Regions from separate parts of the Massilia orientalis genome, predicted to be linked through region 2. Evidence: predicted binding sites of a transcription regulator. Region 2 holds the regulator's gene; each other region holds the start of a gene.
What was found. Region 2 encodes FNR, which switches genes on or off when oxygen is low (the NO sensors DNR and NnrR bind a similar motif). Its sites were predicted from a motif close to TTGATNNNNATCAA; they were not measured.
Positions count from the first base shown of each region.

Region 1: a site for FNR is predicted at 1,323-1,336, ahead of QPK29_RS29295 (bifunctional SulP family inorganic anion transporter/carbonic anhydrase). Genes of this name have one in related genera too.
Region 3: a site for FNR is predicted at 1,215-1,228, ahead of QPK29_RS25970 (glycine-rich domain-containing protein). Genes of this name have one in related genera too.

Region 1 covers NZ_JASNRB020000028.1:15,352-21,792, forward strand. Annotated here, with positions in the region: gene QPK29_RS29295 (bifunctional SulP family inorganic anion transporter/carbonic anhydrase) at 1-1,047, opposite strand, end outside; tRNA gene QPK29_RS29300 (tRNA-Arg) at 1,478-1,552, shown strand; gene QPK29_RS29305 (ATP-binding cassette domain-containing protein) at 1,661-3,571, shown strand; gene QPK29_RS29310 (CAAX prenyl protease-related protein) at 3,626-4,363, shown strand; gene epsL (XrtB/PEP-CTERM-associated polysaccharide biosynthesis outer membrane protein EpsL) at 4,402-5,598, shown strand; gene QPK29_RS29320 (undecaprenyl-phosphate glucose phosphotransferase) at 5,622-6,441, shown strand, end outside.
Region 2 covers NZ_JASNRB020000006.1:168,346-174,786, forward strand. Annotated here, with positions in the region: gene ccoG (cytochrome c oxidase accessory protein CcoG) at 1-542, shown strand, start outside; gene QPK29_RS11280 (FixH family protein) at 560-1,045, shown strand; gene QPK29_RS11285 (DUF885 domain-containing protein) at 1,216-3,060, shown strand; gene QPK29_RS11290 (porin) at 3,061-4,131, opposite strand; gene fnr (fumarate/nitrate reduction transcriptional regulator Fnr) at 4,192-4,956, opposite strand; gene QPK29_RS11300 (TorD/DmsD family molecular chaperone) at 5,163-5,813, shown strand; gene QPK29_RS11305 (twin-arginine translocation signal domain-containing protein) at 5,822-6,028, shown strand; gene QPK29_RS11310 (formate dehydrogenase subunit alpha) at 6,044-6,441, shown strand, end outside.
Region 3 covers NZ_JASNRB020000020.1:2,201-8,641, forward strand. Annotated here, with positions in the region: gene QPK29_RS25965 (sensor histidine kinase) at 1-60, opposite strand, end outside; gene QPK29_RS25970 (glycine-rich domain-containing protein) at 274-1,035, opposite strand; gene QPK29_RS25975 (sensor histidine kinase) at 1,353-3,203, opposite strand; gene QPK29_RS25980 (glutamine--tRNA ligase/YqeY domain fusion protein) at 3,379-5,127, opposite strand; gene QPK29_RS25985 (DnaJ domain-containing protein) at 5,311-5,601, shown strand; gene QPK29_RS25990 (hypothetical protein) at 5,630-6,160, shown strand; gene QPK29_RS25995 (hypothetical protein) at 6,157-6,441, shown strand, end outside.

The DNA.
Region 1 (6,441 bases), on a different contig from region 2:
GTTCAGCATGGGCGCCAGCACGAGCACGCTGGCCAGCAGCAGCACGCCGTGGAGGATGGTCGAGGCCTTGGTCCGGTTGTCGTTCTGGATGTTGACGGAACTGCGCACGATGACGGACGTGACGGGCAGGCCGCCCAGCAGGCCGGCGCAGATGTTGCCGACGCCTTGTGCGACGAGTTCGCGGTTCGTGGGCGTTTCGCGCTTGTGCGGATCGAGCTTGTCGACCGCTTCCACGTTCAGCAGCGTTTCCAGCGACGCGACGATGGCGATCGTGAAGCCGACGATCCAGACGTCGTGGTTCGTGAAATGGGCGAGATCCGGGAAATTCAGGTAGGCACCCAGGTTACCGATATCGAGGGGCGGAATATCGACGAGATGTTCCGGATCGATACTCAGTGCGGGAAAGAAACGATCGAATGTCACATTCAGTGCAACACCCAGTGCCACGACGAACAATGGCGCCGGCAGCAATTTAATGTTCTTTAATGGCGTCCTGTCCCAATACACCAGGATCAGCATCGACAGGAGCGCAATGATCATGGCGCCGGGCGTGATCGCGCTGAATGCATGCGCAATCGCGGAAAACGTGTTTTCGCCATTGGCATGGATGAACGACGTTTCATCGGCCGGATTGACGTCATAACCGATCGCATGGGGAATCTGTTTGAGTATCAGCAGAATGCCGATCGCCGCGAGTAATCCCTTGATTACGTTCGAGGGAATGTAGTTGGCGATAAAGCCGGCACGGGCGACACCCATGGCCAATTGCATTACGCCGGCAAGCAATATTGCCGCGAGCAGGATTTCGAAAGCGCCGAGTTTCGTGATCGAGGCGAGGACGACGGCCGCCAGCCCGGCCGCGGGGCCGCTGACGCTCGTATGGGAACCGCTGATGGCACCCACGACGATGCCGCCGATAATGCCGGAAATAATCCCTGCAAACAAAGGGGCGCCGGAGGCGAGGGCAATACCGAGACACAGGGGCAAGGCGACAAGAAACACTACTATGCCGGCCGGCAAATCGTACTTGAGGGTATTCGTATGCATGGGAATCTCACGGAAGAACGATGGTTGTCAGTCAGAATGCGCTGATTCGTTTTGCGCATGGCGATATAACGATTTACATCGCGATTTACATCGGTCTATGGCCGATGAACCGGATGTATGAACGTTTGATTTGGATTGAACCAAAACGGTGCAATGCACCGTTTCGATGCATTTTCAGGAGCGTCGATTGTTAAAACGACGGGGAAAAAATATAACATGCAGTTTGCAAATGCGTCCAGCATGCACGGTCAAACGTTACAATTCTTTCGGGCGAATGGATTTGAATAAAAGCGGTTTTTCTCGGGGTATTTTTATTGCTTTAAATAACGCCGAATTGGGAATCTGCCAAATGCGCGGATGCCGGGAGAGGGGGCGAACGTTGTGGGCGGGGCGTGGCTGCTGTAGAATAGCTGGCTGCAGTACGCAGAGTGTCGCCATAGTACAATGGATAGTACAAGGTCCTCCTAAGACTTAGATGCAGGTTCGATTCCTGCTGGCGACACCAGTTTCACCTTCCCCCAGCCGCATCAGGCCGTCCCCCTTCGGTACAATGCCTGCTTTCTCACACTCTTACTGATACCCGCGCACGATCCGCGTCGCGGCCGCTCACACCATGGCTGTCATTTCCCTCTCTTCCGCGCAACTGGCCTTCGGCCACGTCGCGCTGCTCGACCATGCCGATTTCTCGCTGGAAGCCGGCGAACGCGTCGGCCTCATCGGGCGCAACGGCACCGGCAAATCCTCGCTGCTGAAAATCATCTCCGGCCGCTCGAAGCTGGACGACGGCCTGCTCGTCATGCAGCAGAGCGTCAAGATCGCGTACGTCGAGCAGGAGCCCGTATTCGATCCGGAGATGACCGTGTTCGATGCCGTCGCCACCGGCATGGGCGACCAGCAGGCGATGCTGGCCGAGTACGAATCGCTGACGGGGCAATTCGGCCAGGGCAATGACGACGCGATCATGGAGCGCATGCACGATCTGCAGGCCAAGCTCGATGCGACGGATGCGTGGAACCTCGGCAACCGCGTCGAGACGACGCTGGGCCGCCTGGGCCTCGCGGGCGATGCGACCATGGGCACCTTGTCGGGCGGTATGCAGAAGCGCGTGGCGCTGGCTGTCGCGCTCGTGTCCGGTCCCGACGTGCTGCTGCTGGACGAACCGACGAACCACCTGGACTTCACGTCGATCCAGTGGCTGGAAGGCCTGCTGCGCGAATTCCGCGGCTCCGTGCTGTTCATCACCCACGACCGCCGCTTCCTCGACAACGTCGCCACGCGCATCGTCGAACTGGACCGCGGCCGCCTGCTCTCGTTCCCCGGCAATTTCAGCAAGTACCAGGAACGCAAGAAGGAACTGCTCGCGATCGAAGAGGTCGAGAACGCCAAGTTCGACAAGGTGCTTGCACAGGAAGAAGTGTGGATCCGCAAGGGCGTGGAAGCGCGCCGCACCCGCAACGAAGGCCGCGTGCGCCGCCTGGAAGACCTGCGCCTGCAGCGTGCTTCGCGCCGCGACCAGCAGGGCCAGGTGCGCATCGACGTGGCGACCGGCGAGCGCTCCGGCAAGATCGTCGCGGAACTGGAAAACATCTCGAAGTCGTATGGCGCCAAGGTGATCGTGAAAGACTTTACCGGCACGATCATGCGTGGCGACAAGGTCGGCCTGATCGGCCCGAACGGCGCGGGCAAGACGACGCTGTTGAAGATCATTCTCGGCGAAGAGACGGTGGACAGCGGCAACGTCAAGCTGGGCACGCGCTTGAACGTCGCGTACTTCGACCAGATGCGCGCGCAACTGAACGAGGAAGCGACGCTGGCCGACACGATCGCGCCGGGCAGCGACTGGGTCGAGATCAACGGCCAGCGCAAGCACGTGATGAGCTACCTGGGCGACTTCCTGTTCGCGCCCGAGCGCGCGCGTTCGCCCGTGAAATCGCTGTCCGGCGGCGAGCGCAACCGCCTGCTGCTGGCGCGCCTGTTCGCCAAGCCGGCCAACTGCCTCGTGCTCGACGAACCCACCAACGACCTCGACATCGAGACGCTCGAACTGCTCGAAGAACTGTTGACGGATTACTCGGGCACGGTGTTCCTCGTCAGCCATGACCGCACATTCCTCGACAACGTCGTCACGCAGGTCATCGTTTCCGAAGGGCAGGGGACGTGGCGCGAATTCGTCGGCGGCTACAGCGACTGGGAGCGCGTGAAGGCGGCGCCGGCGCCCGCGGCGGCACAAAAGGCCGCGCCGGCGAAAGCGCAGGATATGTCATCCAACGCACAGAACGCGTCGGGCAAGAAGGTAAAGTTGAGCTACAAGGAACAGCGAGAGCTGGAGGAGTTGCCGCAGCTTATCGCCAGCCTTGAAGACGAGCAGTCGGCCATCGCGGCACAGCTGAATGCGCCCGACTTCTACAAGACCAATCCCGCTGACGCGCGCCGGATCAATGCGCGTTACGCGGAAATCGAGGAGCTTCTGCTCGACGCCCTGGAGCGTTGGGAAGGCCTCGAAGCGCGCGCGCGGGGAGACTAGCCCATGCGTTAGCGCATCGCTGAGCGCGGGCCAGGCGCCCGCTGACGGAGAGACATGACTGAGCATGACGACCGCTGCGCCGTGCCCGCCACGGCAGCCATCCGCACCGACGCTCCCATGTTCAACCGCGCGGCCTGGCTCCGCATCCTGCCCTTCGCCGCCTACCTGGCCTTCATCGTCATCGGCGACGTGCTGCAACGCCTGGGTGTCGCGCCGGACACCCTGCGCTGGCTGTATCCCGCCAAGATCGCCCTCGTGGCCCTGTTGCTGGCGCTGTTCTGGCGCCAGTACAAAGAACTTTCCCGCGAATTTACCCCCTTCTATCTCGCACCGTTGCACGCTCTGACCGCGCTGGCGACGGGCGTGCTCGTGCTCGTCCTGTGGATCAGCCTGGACGCCGGCTGGATGGTGTTCGGTTCCCCGTCCGGCTTCGATCCGCGCGTCGACGGCCGCATCGACTGGCTGCTCGTGGCGATCCGCATCGCCGGCGCCGCGCTCGTCGTGCCCGTCATGGAAGAGTTGTTCTGGCGCTCTTTCCTAATGCGGTGGGTGGATGCGCCAGACTTCGCGTCGGTTGAGCCCTCTCAACTCTCCATCAAAAGCTTCGTCATCACTGTCGTGCTGTTCGGTGTCGAACATAACCTCTGGCTTGCGGGGATCGTCGCGGGCGCGGCCTACAGCCTGCTGTACATGCGTCACCGCAACCTGTGGTCGCCGATCCTGGCGCACGCCGTCACCAACGGCCTGCTGGGCGTGTGGGTGGTTCGGACCGGCAGCTGGTCTTACTGGTAAGCCGTCCGCCATTAACTTCAAGAAAAAGACTAACCATCATGCTGAATTTCCGCGTGCGTCCCCTTGCCCTGTTGCTCTGCACCCTGTTCACGTTGCCGGCCGGCGCCGGTCCCAGCGATGCGCTCCACCTGTATGCCGGCGTCGGCTACGGCCACGACGACAACCTGCTGCGTGTGCCGGAGGGGCAGCCCGGGTTCGACGGCACCCGGGCCGATTCCTGGTGGATGCGGGAGGGCGGATTGATCTTCGATAAGACCTATAGCCGCCAGCGGATTTCCATCGTGGCCAAGCTGTCGAAATACGACTTCGACCACTTCAAACAGCTGAATTACGATGGCAAGGACTTGCAGGCAACCTGGTTCTGGCAACTCGGCAACCGCCTCGAAGGCAAGGTCGGCACCACCTATCAACAGGTGCTGGCGCCCTACACCGATTTCCAGAGCAACGAGCGCAACCTGCGCCGCAGCCGCAGCCACTTCGCGGAAGGCGCGTGGCGCTTTCACTCGTCCTGGCGCGTGCGCACGGGCTTCCAGCGCGACAAGTACGACTACGAGCTGTTCGCCCAGCGCTACAACAACCGCACGGAAGATGCGAGCGAGGTCGAACTCGATTACCTGCCCAGCAGCGGCAGCACGGTCGGCCTCGTGGCGCGGCGGGTCAAGGGCAAGTATCCCTATCCGCGCCCCGTCGGTCCGAATCTTCTCAACGACAACTTCACGCAGGACGAACTGAAGGCGCGCGTGCTGTGGATCGCGACGGGTTCCACGACGTTCGATGCACTGGTCGGCTACACGCGGCGCGACCAGCCGTCGTTCGGCACCGGCAAGACGAGCGGCGTGGCCGGCAAGATCAAGGCCACGTACCAGCCGCGCGGCAAGATGACGTACCGGGCCGCCGTCTGGCGCGACTTCGCGCCGCTGGAAAGCACGGTCGTGAGCTATACGCTGAACAAGGGCGCCAGCGTCGGCGCGCAATGGGATGCGACGGCCAAGATCAAGGTGAATGCCGACGCCGTCTACGAACGGCGCAACTACAACGCGCGCGCGTCGTTCGCCAGCGCGGGCGACATCCGCGATTCCATCCGCACGCAGAGCCTGTCCGCGACGTGGACGCCGCGGCCGACCATCCAGGTGTCGGCGGGGCTGGCGCACCAGGCGCGCAGCGGATCGCCCGTGCTCGGTACGGGCAGCTTCAAGTCGAACAGCGTGTCGCTGTCGGCCAATGCGCAGTTTTGAATGCGCAGCTTCCGATCATTCTCATGACGGTCAATGACATACCGCTGATCTCGTTCTTCCAGCGCGTACTCGATCCCCTGATCATCATGGGCACGCTGTACCTGTCGGCGGTGCTGTTCCATGAGCCGTTCTCGGGCTACCTGCTGGTATTGATGGTGCTGGCCTTCTTCATTTCGTCGGCCGTGTACCAGCACGTCGATCCGTACCGCACGTGGCGCGGCGGGCGCATGTGGGCCTACGCGCGCGACACCGTGTTCGGCTGGTGCGTGACGATCGCCGTGCTGATGTTCCTCGGCTCGTCCAGCGGCCTCAAATACTATTACGACGAGCGCGTGCTGCTGGCCTGGGCCGTTGCCACGCCGCTCATTCTGCTGGGCAGCCACATCGCCGTGCGCATTGCGAGCCGGCCCGGCAAGAGCAAGGAAGTGCGCTCGGTGGTGGTGGTCGGCGTCAACGACGTGGGCCTGAAATTCGCCGGCATCTGCGACCGCCATCCGAACCTGTTCATGCAGGTGCGCGGCTTCTTCGACGACCGCGACGGCGAACGGCACCCGGCCGAGCTGCCGCATCCGATGCTGGGCAAGACGAGCGAGCTGGTGCAGTACGTGCGCGATAACGGCATCAAGATGATCTTCATCAGCCAGCCGATCTCCGCGCAGCCGCGCATCCGCAAGCTCATCGACGAGTTGCAGGACACGACCGCGTCCGTCTATTTCCTGCCGGACGTCTATATCTTCGACCTGATGCAGGCGCGCTTCGACAACGTGGGCGGCATGCCCGTGATCGCGATCTGCGAGACCCCGTTCATGGGCCTGAACAGCACCATCAAGCGCGGTTCCGACA
Region 2 (6,441 bases):
GCGCCGCCTGCATCGACGCCTGCTCCGGCGTGATGGACAAGGTGGGCCGGCCCCGTGGCCTGATCCGGTATTCGACCGAGAACGCACTCGCCGGCGGCTGGAACGCGAAGCAGATTCGCGCCCGCCTGCTGCGCCCGCGCACGCTTGGCTACGGCCTCGTGTTCGTCCTGATGGCGGCGGGCCTGGGCAGCGCGCTGGCGCTGCGCACGCCGCTGAAGCTGGACGTGATCCGCGACCGCGGCTCGATGGGCCGCGAAGTCGAAGACGGCAAGATCGAGAACGTGTACCGCCTGCAGCTGATGAACACGGGCGAACGTCCGCACCGGTTCCACATCGGCGTCTCCGGCATCCCGTCTGCCGCCATCGCGGACGAAGACCTCGTCGAACTGGACGGGGCCTCCGCGCGCGCGGTACCCGTGCGCGTGCGCGTCGACCACGGCGCCGCACGCACGGGATCGAATGCGCTGACGTTCACCGTGACGGCGCAGGACGATCCCGCACTGCGCGTGACCGAGAAGGCCGTCTTCATCGTGCCGCGCTGAACTGATAAGGATAGAACATGCACGCGACTCCGACTCCCTGGTACACCCACCGCTGGCCGTGGCTCCTGATGCTCGGACCGGCGACCGTGCTGGCCGGCGGCGGCTACGTGGCCTGGCTCGCCGCCGGCCACCCGGACGCCCTCGTCGTCGACGATTACTACAAGCAGGGCAAGGCCATCAACCAGGACCTGCGCCGCGACCGCGCGGCCACGGCACTGGGCCTGTCGCTGCGGGCGGAATACGATCCGCGCGCGGGCACGCTGGCTGGCCGCCTGGCGGGACAAGCGGCGCCGTTCACCCTCTACCTCGCGCATCCGACCCTGCCGCGGCGCGACCTGCGCGTGTTCGTGAAGCCCGCGCCGGACGGCTCGTTCAGCGTCGCGCTGCCGGACCTGGAGCGGACGCACTGGCAGGTCGTCGTGGAAGGGGCGTTGCGCGACTGGCGATTGGCGAAGGGGTGGGATGGCGCGCGGGCGCTGGAGATCGTGGCGGACGCCGATTAGCCGTCGTTCCCGCGAAGGCGGGAACCCAGGTTTCCTTGAGCAGTCGATACGCGAGCAAAATCAGGCCCCTGCCTTCGCAGGGGCGACGATTTGGTACTCATCCATGGTAGATTCTTCCTCGCCCAGCCTACCCGGCGGGAACAAGAACCCACTACCACTGGAAGAGAGAGATGCCACAACCCCGTCTTCACGCGCGCGCCCGAACGGCCGCCGCCATCGCCACCCTGTTCGTTCCCCTCGTCCTCGGCACCGCCGCGCCCAACATCGCGGCGGCCGCGCAAACCGCGCAGGCGGTCAAACCCGACGCCGCCTTCGACACCTGGTCCGACCGTTTCGCCGCCGACTGGGTCCGCGCCAATCCGCAGCTCGCCACGTCGACGCAATACTTCGACGGCGCCGAACAGGATGCGCTCGACCGCCAGCTCACGCCGTTGACGCAGGCGCACCGCAAGAAGATGATCGCGCTGGCGCAGGCCGGCGTGGCGCGCCTCGACAAATTCCTCGCCGGACCGCTGGGCGAAGAGCAGCGCACGTCGGCGTCCGTGATGCGCTGGAGCCTGGCCAACACGGTCGCCAGCGCGCCATACGAGGATTACCAGTTCGTCTTCAACCAGTTCGGCGGCACGCAGGTCGGCCTCGTCAACTTCATGACGACGACGCATCCGCTGCGCCGCGCGTCCGACGTCGCCAGCTACCTGGCGCGCCTGGACCAGGTGGCCACGCGCATGGACGAGGCCCTCGCGCGCGCCCGCGCCGCCACGGCGCGCGGCCTGGTCCCGCCGCGCTTCATCCTCGAGCGCGCGCAATACCAGGTCGACCTGTTCCTGAAGCCGGCGGCCGAGCAGAACGTCCTCGTGACCACGTTCGCCCAGCGCACCGAAAAGCTCGCGGACCTCAAGCCGGATGCGCGCGCCAACGCCATCGCCGCCGCCACCCGCATCGTCGAGACGAAGATCCGCCCCGCGTACCTGCGCGTGCAGGCCTACATGGCCGAGCTGCATCCGCAGACGAACGACACGGCCGGCATCGCGCGCCTGGCGAACGGCGCGGCCGCCTACCAGCAGGCGCTGAAGACCTACACGAGCACGAATCTGACGGCGCAAGAGATCCACGCGATCGGCCTGCGCGAAGTGGCGCGCATCGAGGCCGAGATGGACAAGCACCTGCGCGCCCTCGGCTACGCGGAAGGCGGCATCGAAGAGCGCATGAAGCAGCTGGATGCGACGTTCCAGCCCAAGACCGCGGGGTCGGGTAACCCTGATCCACGCCCCGAACTGCTGCAGCGCTATGCAAGCATCGTCCAGGACGCATCGAAACGCAGCGACGCGCTGTTCAACCTGAAGCCGCGCGCGCCGGTCGACGTGCGCCGCGAGCCGCCGTTGACGGAGCCGTCGGCCGCGGCGCATTATTCGCTGCCCGCGCCGGACGGCAGCCGCCCCGGCATCTTCTGGGTGCCGATGCGCGGGCCCACGTTCGACGTGATCCGCATGCGCAGCCTGTCCTACCACGAGGCCGTCCCGGGCCACCACTTCCAGCTCGCGATCCAGCAGGAGCGCACGGACCTGCCCAAGTTCCGCGCCCAGCGCATCTTCGGCGGCGGCAGCGCGCACAGCGAAGGCTGGGCGCTGTATGCGGAGCGGCTCGCGGTGGAGCAGGGCTGGTACGAGGGCGACGTCGCGGGCCTGCTGGGCGCCCTCGGCTCGGAACTGTTCCGCGCGCGCCGGCTCGTCGTCGACACGGGCCTGCACACGAAGGGCTGGACGCGCGAGCAGGCCATCGCCTACGGCATCGGCGCGCAGGAAGTGGAGCGCTACGTCGCGTGGCCGGGCCAGGCGTGCGCGTACATGATCGGCATGCTGCGCATCGTCGACCTGCGCGAGCACGCGAAGCAGGAACTGGGCGCGAAGTTTTCGCTACCCGCGTTCCACGACGTCGTGCTGCGCAACGGCTCCGTGCCGCTAAACGTGCTGGGCGAGATCGTCGAGCGCTGGATCGCGGCGCAAAAGCACGCTTGATCAGAAGTTGTGGCGCATGCCGAACACGTACGCCTTGAGCGTCGCGCCCGGCGTGGCACCCAGGCCGTTGATCGCGAAGTCGTAGACGCCGTTCGCGCGGTTGTCCAGGCGCGTCGTGTACGCGTACAGGCTGCTGCGCTTGCTGAGCGTGTAGTCGTAGCCGAGCGTCGCATGCGTGGCGCCCGTGCCCGCGCCGGCGCGCACGAAGCCGATGCGCGTGCCGGCCGGGCCGCTCGCGTCACCGGCGCGCGCGATGCCGATGCGGATGCCGTGCGGTCCCATCTGATGCGACACCGACAGGTACACGGCGTTGCGCGCCAGCGCGCCGGCGCCCGTCCCGTACTTCAGCCGTTCGGCCACGACCGCGATGCGCGTCTGCGGGAACTGGTAGGCGAGGGCGGCTTTCGCGCCCGTGTCGTCAAGGCCCGGCCCCTGGTACGCGTGGTGGCGTTCGCCCGCCAGCACCGCATACCACGGGCCCCGTTCGTAGATCGCGGCGGCCGACGTCAGCGACGGCTTCGCGCCGCTTGCCGGCTTTTCCTCGTTCAGGCCGTGCGTCACCCGCAGCGACAGGCCATGCCAGGATGGGCTCCAGTAATGTATCGAATTGGACTGGCGCCGGTCGAACGACGACTTGTCGCTGACGTTGTCCGCATCGCCCGCGGCGCCGTTGCCCATGATGCTCATGTAGCCCGCCGTCGTCGGATAGAACGGGTCGAGGCCGGACGTGGCGCCGTTGTACGCCGTCGTCCAGTGGCCCGCGAACAGCGTGCCCCACGTGCCGGCGAGGCCCACGCGGGTGTCGCGTGCGGCGAGGGCGCCGGCGCCCGTGTCGGGCGACAGCGTGCCTTCGATCTGGAAGATGGCTTTCAGGCCGCCGCCCAGGTCTTCGCCGCCGCGGAAGCCCAGCACGGAGCGGTTGTTCACGAGGCGCGCGAGGCCGGGGCCGGATGACGATTCCGCGTGTTCGAGGGCGACGTTGAGGCGGCCGTAGATCTGCACGGCGCCGTCTTGCGCGTGGACGGTGCCCGCGGCCAGCAGGAGGGCGGCGGGGATGAACTTGATATGCATGGGGGATCTCCTTTGCCCGCATTGTCGATGCGGACGGGGAGAGCGGAAACTACCGAAAGGTCAGGCCATCGGACTGCACTGCTCCGTCCCGGCCGCCATCGCCTTCAGGCGCGCCGGTTCGAGCAGCACCACCTCGCGCTTGTCGACCTGCACGAGTCCCAGCTTTTTGAAGCGGGACAGCAGGCGGCTGATGCTCTCGATCGTCAGGCCCAGGTAGTTGCCGATGTCCTCGCGCGACATGCGCAGCTGGAAGCGCGTGGACGAATAGCCGCGCGCCGCGTAGCGGGCCGAGAGGTTGATGAGGAAGACGGCGAAGCGCTGCTCGGCGCGCATGTTCCCCAGCAGGAGCATGACGTTCTGTTCGCGCGTGATCTCCTGGCTCATGATGCGGTGGAAGTGGCGCAACAGCGTCGGCACCTGGCCGAACAGGTCCTGCAGGTTCCCGAACGGGATCTCGCACACTTCGCTGTCTTCCAGTGCGACGGCGTCGCAGTGGTGGCGGTCGGCGCTGATGGCGTCCATGCCGAGCAGCTCGCCGGCCATCTGGAAGCCCGTGATCTGCGCTTCGCCCGAAGCATTGATCTGGTACGTCTTGAAGTGGCCGAAGCGCACGGCGTACAGGTTGCGGAACGGGGAGCCCATCTTGTACAGGGGCTCGTCGCGCTCCAGGCGGCGGCGCTTGCCGATGATCTGGTCCAGGCGGTCGATGTCCGCGTCTTCCAGGCCCATCGGCAGGCACAGCTGGTGCATGCTGCAGGCCGCGCAACTGGACTTGAGTGCGGTGACGTTGACGAGGGGTGCGGATGTGGTATCAGCGGCAATCATGGCAAGTACCTTCGGGTGATGTCTCGATTATAGACGTGAAGCCCTACTGCAACGAGGGAATTTGTCCCGACGTTGGTTGCGTTGCCAACGAAGTGTCGCGTGGACGTCAAGCGTGCGCGCCTTCGCGTTGTCAAGGATTACACTTCCCATGAATATTTGCCAACGGGAGAACCATGTCCGTCGAACAGCGTTCAGCTTCATCCAATTTGCATGACGGCGTTGAGAGTGCTGTCGCGCCGCCGCTGGCCGACGAGGACCAGGCCCGCGCCGATTTCTACGCGCTGTTCGCACGCCTGCTGCTGGCCCCGCCCGACGCCGCGCTGCTCGCGGCGCTGGCCGCCGCGGATCCGATCGGCGCCGCCGGCGAATTCGCGCTCGAGGACGCCTGGCTGAAGCTGACCCAGGCCGCCAGCGTCGTCGATGCGGCCGCCGCGGCGGATGAATTCTCGGCCATGTTCATCAGCACCGGCACGCCGCCGCTGAATCCTTACGGTTCCTTCTACATCACGGGCCACCTGAACGATGCGCCGCTGGCCGACCTGCGCCACGACCTCGCGCGCCTGCGTCTCGCGCGGGCGCCAGGCGTGGGCGAGTTCGAGGATCACCTCGGCACGTTGTGCGAGACGATGCGCGTATTGATCCAGGGCGGCCCCGGCATGCCGGCGCGCGGCCTCGCCGTGCAAAAAGCCTTTTTCGAAACGCATGTCCGGCCCTGGTACGCGGCCTGCCTGGCCGACATCGCGGGGAGTGCCGACGCGAATTTCTACCGGATCGTCGCAGGCGTCGTCGACGCCTTCCTGTCGATCGAAGCGCAGGCGTTCGCCGTGCTCGATAGCGCCGACCCGATTGCCGCATGAGGACCATCATGAACGATGACAAGCAACCCGATCCGACCCGCCGCAGCCTGTTGAAGGCCGCGCCGCTGGGTGCGCTGGCCGTCGCCGCGGCCGCGCGTGCGCGTGCGCCGGAAGCGCAGCCCGAACCCGCGGCGCCGGCGGAACCGCAGAAGGCGCGGGGCTATCACGAGACGGAACACATCCGGCGTTACTACCGCACTGCGGCTTACTGGTAGAAGGAGACCATCGCCATGACCCTGGTGAAGACATCACGCGACAGCGGATTGAAACGGCGCCGCTTCCTCGTCGGCGCGGGCGTGACGGCCGGCGCGGGCGCCCTCGCGCGCCACCTGCCGCTGAACGTGATCCAGCCCGCGACCGCGGCGGATCCCGTGCCCGCCAGGCCGACCACGGAGGTCAAGCACACCGTGTGCAGCCACTGCTCGGTGGGCTGCTCGGTGGAGGCGGTCGTCAGCAACGGCGTGTGGATCCGCCAGGAGGCCGCGTTCGACTCGCCGATCAATATGGGGGCCCACTGCGCGAAAGGCGCGTCGGTGCGCGAGCACGGTTTCGGCGAACACCGCCTGCGCTATCCGATGAAGCTCGTGAACGGCAAGTACGAGCGCATCACGTGGGACCAGGCCGTGGG
Region 3 (6,441 bases), on a different contig from region 2:
TGCGCCGGTCCAGAACGAGAACCGGTTAACGGAAAATGCGTCCCTCAGAACGGCCTGCATAATCTTCCCAGAGGCGTGCAGCCGAATCGCGTTCGGCGACACAAAGTTTGTAATTTGCAACTTACTCGTCTCGGATGCGGCGCGACACCTAGTCATTCGAAGAGTTGCTCACTGGCAGAATTATCTCAAAAGAAAAAGGCCCGCGCCTGTTCCGGAGCGGGCAATGTGTATGCGCGGGGAGTGCGTACGAGGAACACGCTCCCCGGCCGTACTTCACACGTTCAGCGGCGACGTCGCAGTGGCAGGTTTCCAGGGCCCGGCGCAGTACGCGGTGGCGGCACTGGTCCCGGTCCGTGCGCCCTCCTGTTTCCACGGGCCCGCGCAGTAGGCGGTCGTGGTCTGGGCGGCGCCGTGGGCATGCGGCTTGTCCCACGGACCCGCGCAGTACGCCGTGTTGGCGTGCTTGTCCCATGGGCCGGCGCAGTAGGCCGTACCGGCGCCGGCGGCGGCGCGGGCACGGGTCTTGTCCCACGGGCCGGCGCAGTAGGCGGTTTCGCCGCGGGCGGCGGCCTGCGCGCCCTGCTTGTCCCACGGACCGGCGCAATAGGCTGTGCCGGACGCTTCCACCGGCGTCGCGTCCGCCACCGGATAGGCTTCGCCGAACGTCGCTTCGTACAGGCTCTGCATGCGCTCGCCGCTGTCGATGCGGAACTGCTCGTCGTCGCCGCCGCGCATGCCGACGTACGGGTAATGGTGGACGAAGTAGCCGAACGCCTGCTCGCAGTCGGCCGCGTACTTCATCGTGTCGAGGATGTGGTAGTGCCAGAACGTGTCCACGTCGACCAGGGGCGCGATGGACTCGTCGGGGTACATCTTCATCAGGCACAGGAAGCGCCGGTATTCCTTTTCCACGGCATTGGCCTTGTCCAGGCTCCAGCCTTCGCCAGACTCCACGTGCATCAACTTCGTCTTGATCGGTTCCAGGTCGAGTTGCATTACGGCGTTAAACAGGTCGTTGGCGTTCATGTTGGTCATCCCCATTGGTTGTTGAAGATTGCGTTGTGACTGCTTCCCTAGTTGTGGTTGTGTCGGCTTGTCGGGCCAGCGCTGGACAGTAATTCCTCAAGGTTCGTGATGACATCTGCCAACGAGTGGGTCGATTCGTTGGCGCGCCTTACACGTAATCAATGTAATTTACGCAATCTGATGAGATATTGATATTTGTCAAACAAACAACATTTGTTGTTGAAACAGATATACAATTTCTTTTTATGAAGTTGCGATATCCGTGGGGAATAGGCGTGACGATGCGTCGCCCGGCCGGGCGGCGCTGGTCGTTGCGAAGGAAGGGTTTAGACGACGGCCGAACCCGGGCCGTGTTCCTGCTGCAGGGGAACAGCGGGTTCGGGCCCGCCGATGACGGGCGCCGACACGATCACGGTCGTGCCGCCGCCCGGCTCGCTGAAGACGGCGCAGGTGCCGCCGAGGATCGCGATGCGCTCCTCGATGCCCACCAGGCCGAACGACTCGTACTTGCTGCGCCCGCCGGGCGGCAGGCCGCAGCCGTTGTCGCGTATCGTCAGCGACAGCCAGCCGCCGTTCAGGCGCAGCTCCACCTTCACATGGGTCGCGTTGGCATGGCGGACGATGTTCGTGAGCGATTCCTGCAGGATGCGGAAGAAGGCCGTGGCGCAATGGTCGGGCAGGGCGGTCTCGCCGTGGCCGTCGCGGATCTCGCACTGGATGCCTGTGCGCTTCTGGAACTGGTCCACCTGCCATTCGACGGCCGCGGACAGGCCCAGGTCGAGCACGGTCGGACGCAGGTCGTTGATGATCTGGCGCACGCTCCTGATCGTTGTGTCGATCTGCTGCAGCGTGGAACGGGCGCGCGTGTTCAGGTGGTTGTGCGTGCCCTGCGTGCGTCCCGCCAGCAGTTCGGCTTCGATGCGCAGGGCGAGCAGGCTCTGGCCAAGGTCGTCATGGATCTCGCGTGCGATGCGCTTGCGCTCCAGTTCCTTGATCTGGTACGCATGGTCGGCCAGGCGCCTGAGCTTCTGGTGCGACAACTGCAGCCTGGTCTGGTTTTCGCGCAGCTCGCTCGTCATCTCCTGCGCCAGTTCGAGGGCGGCGCGGCGCGACGAGGTCAGGATGTGCAGCAGCGCGTACAGCAGGACGGAGCCGATGAAGCCGAACGCCATCATGAGCTTCGGATAATAGACGTCGAATTGCGTGCGCAGGCGGGCTTTCGGCACGCTGTACGTGGTTTGCCACGGACGCCCGTTGAAATCGAGCGGCAGCGTGGCCGTGAACACCTCATCGCCGCCGTCGAGCGGCGGCGTGGGGTTGGCGGCCGTGCCATGGCTGTCGAACAGCACCTTGGGCCAGGTTGTCGTATCGTGCCCGATCACCTCGCGCGGGCCGACGTCGAACAGCGTCATGCGCACGCCCGGAATCGGCATCTCGTCCATCACCCCGTGCAGCAGCTTGGGCAGGCTGAACGCGATCCCGAGCGAGCCGAGATAGGCCGCGCGCCGTTGTTCCGCGCCGGTCAGCAGCGGTCCGTGCCGGTACACCGGCAGGCGCATGCCGAGGTGGGTGTCGTTGGGCACCGACAGGGCCGCGATCGGCCGGCCGGACGCGCGCAACCTGCCGTCGTCGCGCGACTGCGCGAGCTGCGTGCGGAAATACGGATTGCTCATCAGGTCGAGGCCATACAGCCGCGTGTTCGTGGCGTCCGGCTCGATGTAGGTGACGACGAGGTAGGCGGGACGGCGGCCGGAGGGCGTGACGACCGGACGCGCGCCCGGGCCGAGGAAGGCCTGCAGTTCACGCGCGAATTCCGCCTCGAAATGCGAACGCTCGTCTTCGCGCACCCAGGTGGCGAAGTTCAGGGTGTCGACGGCCGGGTAATTCCTGGCCAGGTGCAGCCCCTGCACGTAGTCGTGGAACTGGCGGTGGCTGATCGTATCGCCGCTCTGCAGCAGGCTGGCCGCGCCGCGCAGCAGGTCCGTGTACGACTTGATGCGCATGTTGATGACGGCCTGCGCGTATTTCGCCTGGCGGGAGAAGCGTTCCTGCACGTCGCTCTCGATGGAGCGCGTCGTGACCACGTACAGCACGCTGCCGACCAGCGTCGACAGCATGACACCGGTCCAGAACGAGAACCGCGTAACGGAGAATGCGTCTCTCAGCGTGATCGACATGAGGCACCGCGACGGCAAGGAATTGTTGACTTAATTCAACTTACGCGTCTCGGGTGCATGATGAACCTAGCAGATCGGGGAGTTGCCGATCCAGCACGGCGCTGGGCTCCCAATGAAGCAAAGAAAAAGCCCGATTCGTCGCCGAACCGGGCTTTTGCGCCAGATCAAATGAGAGTTACTTGCCCCAGCTGTCCTTGAGCGTCGTCACGCGGTTGAACACGGGTTTGCCCGGGACGGAATCCACGCGGTCGGCGACGAAATAGCCGTGGCGCTCGAACTGGAAGCGCTGGTCGGCCTCGGCCCTGGCCAGGCCCGGCTCCAGGTACGCGGTGACGGTTTCCAGCGCGTTCGGATTGAGCACGCTCATGAAGTCCTTGCCGCCGCCGTCCGGTTGCGGATCGAGGAACAGGCGGTCGTACAGGCGCACTTCCGCTTCCAGCGCGTGCTGCGCGCTGACCCACGTGATATTGCCCTTGACCTTGTAGTTGTCCGCGCCCGGCGTGCCCGATTTCGAGTCCGGGAAATAGTTCACGTGCACGGCGACGACGTTGCCGTTCTCGTCCTTGTCGAACCCGGTGCATTCGGTCACGAAGCCATATTTCAGGCGCACGCGCGAGCCCGGCTTGTCGTCGATCGGCGGGTAGAAGCGGTGGTAGCCCTTGGACGGCACTTCCATGAAGTCTTCCTGCTCGATCCACAGCTCGCGCGAGAACGGGAACGAACGGGTGCCCCATTCCGGATGGTGCGGGTGGACGGGCGCGCTGCACTCGACCGTTTCGCCTTCCGGGAAGTTGTCGACGATGAGCTTGAGCGGACGCAGCACGGCCACGGCGCGCGGCGCCTTCGGGTCGAGGTCGTCGCGCAGGGCGCCTTCCAGCGTGCTCATGTCGATCCAGCCGTCGGCCTTGGAGACGCCGATGCGCTCGCAGAACAGCTGGATCGATTCCGGCGTGTAGCCGCGGCGGCGCAGGCCCACGATCGTGGGCATGCGCGGATCGTCCCAGCCGTTCACGACACCTTCGGTCACGAGCTGGCGCAGCTTGCGCTTCGACGTGACGACATAGGTCAGGTTCAGGCGCGCGAACTCGTACTGGCGCGGCACCGGACGATCGAAGAAGCCGCCGGCCGCCAGCGTCTCGACGAGCCAGTCGTAGAACGGGCGGTGGTCCTGGAATTCCAGCGTGCACAGCGAATGCGTGATATTTTCCAGCGCGTCCGAGATCGGATGCGTGAAGTCGTACATCGGGTAGATGCACCATTTGTCGCCCGTGCGGTGGTGATGCGCATGGCGGATGCGGTACAGGGCCGGGTCGCGGTTCGTCATGATGGGCGACGCCATCGCGTCCTCGCTCATCCTGGCGCGCAGCACGTGTTCGCCGTCCTTGTACTTGCCGGCCTTCATGTCGCGGAAGATCTGCAGCGATTCCTCGACCGGACGGTCGCGGAACGGCGAGTTCGTGCCCGGCGTGCCGAAGTTGCCGCGGTTGCGCGACATGTCTTCGGCGCTCTGGCTGTCGACGTAAGCCTTGCCGTTCTGGATCAGGTATTCGGCCATCGCGTACAGCTGGTCGAAGTAGTCGCTGGCGTAGTGCAGATATTCCTGCCCGCCTTGCTCCCACGTGAAGCCCAGCCACTTGACGCTGTCCATGATCGTGTCGACGTATTCCTGGTCTTCCTTTTCCGGGTTCGTATCGTCGAAACGGAGGTGGCAGCGGCCCTGGTAGTCGCGTGCCAGTCCGAAGTTCAGGCAGATGGATTTGGCGTGGCCCACGTGCAGGTAGCCGTTCGGCTCCGGCGGGAAGCGTGTGATCACGGACGGCATGCCGGCACGCGTGTGGGTGCCCGCGGCGAGGTCGGATTCGACGATCGCGCGGACAAAATTCGGCGACGGGGTGGCCGCCGCAGCGTTCTTGTCGTTACTCATGAAACCTATTGGAGATGGGTATGATTCCCGGCATTTTACCGTAGAAGACGCCATGCGGGCCGCTATGTGGTCAAGCGCACGGTCCACGCGCGGGGCAGTCCGCATACTGCGCCTGTCTTGTTGGCGCTTTCTATAGGATAATCTCGGTTTAATGTTTTTTCGGCCATAGCCGGAGAGTTCCAAGTGGAAAATTTATACGCGATCCTCGGCGTCGCGCCGAATGCCAGCGACGACGACATCAAGAAGGTCTACCGTTCGCTCGCCATGCGCTACCACCCGGACCGCAACCAGGCGCCGGGCGCGGAAGCGCGCTTCAAGGCCGTCACGAAGGCGTACGAAGTCCTGTCCGACCCCGTCAAGCGCGCGGAATACGACCAGAGCGTGAACCACCGCATCGTGCTCGACGCGGAAGCCGAGGCGTTCGAATTGTGGCGCTCGGTTTTTGCACTGAGCGGTGTGAACCTCCCTGCCTGAATACGTTCCAACAGAATACGAGTCAATCATGAAAAAAGTACATCCGGAGTTCGCCTTCCAGTCGCGCGAGCTGGAAGGCCAGATCGAAGGCACCCTGGGTGACCCGCCCAACCGCAAGAACTACGACCTGATGGTGCAGGCCCTCGTGTCCGAATACGCCAACGGCGACGGCCTCGACGACGTCAACATGATGGCGTTCGCGCTCGTCGACCGCATCCGCTTCACGGACCCGAAAGGCCTCATCCGCGAAGCCTATGATTACGAAAGCGACGTCCCGTCCCGGGTCTTCGCCATGGCAAATTGCGATGGTAACGGCGGCGACGACGACGACGAGGGCCGCGCGATGTACGCCGCCATCTGCGACAACCATCCGGACCTGGCGCGCCAGGCCATCGTGACGGCGTTCCTGTACAAGAACCAGGCCCGCTGGGAAGACGACGACCAGTCGCTCGACCAGCTCGCGAAAGACGACGAAGGCGACGACGAGGAGCTCGACGAGACGGCAGCGGGCGACGACTTCACCCAGATGTTCGACCAGGACGGAGGTGAGCGCGAATGAGCGACGACAACAAATCCAACCTGCCGGCCCTGAGCAAGCAGGTCGGCGAGCTCGTACTGGCCGGTTCGCTGCAGCACGCCGAGGAGGCGCTGTCGCAGGCCGCCGACGAGCATGGCGACTACGCCGTGGCCGAAGTGCTGGCGACGCTGCCCCCGCAGGTGACGGCGCTGCACCTGGCCGGCTTCGACGGCGCCAAGACGTCGGTCGCGACCCTGCTGGTGCCGCCGAAGGCCTGGGCCGAAAGCCTCGCCTACCTCGCCGCCACGTGGCCGGACGACATG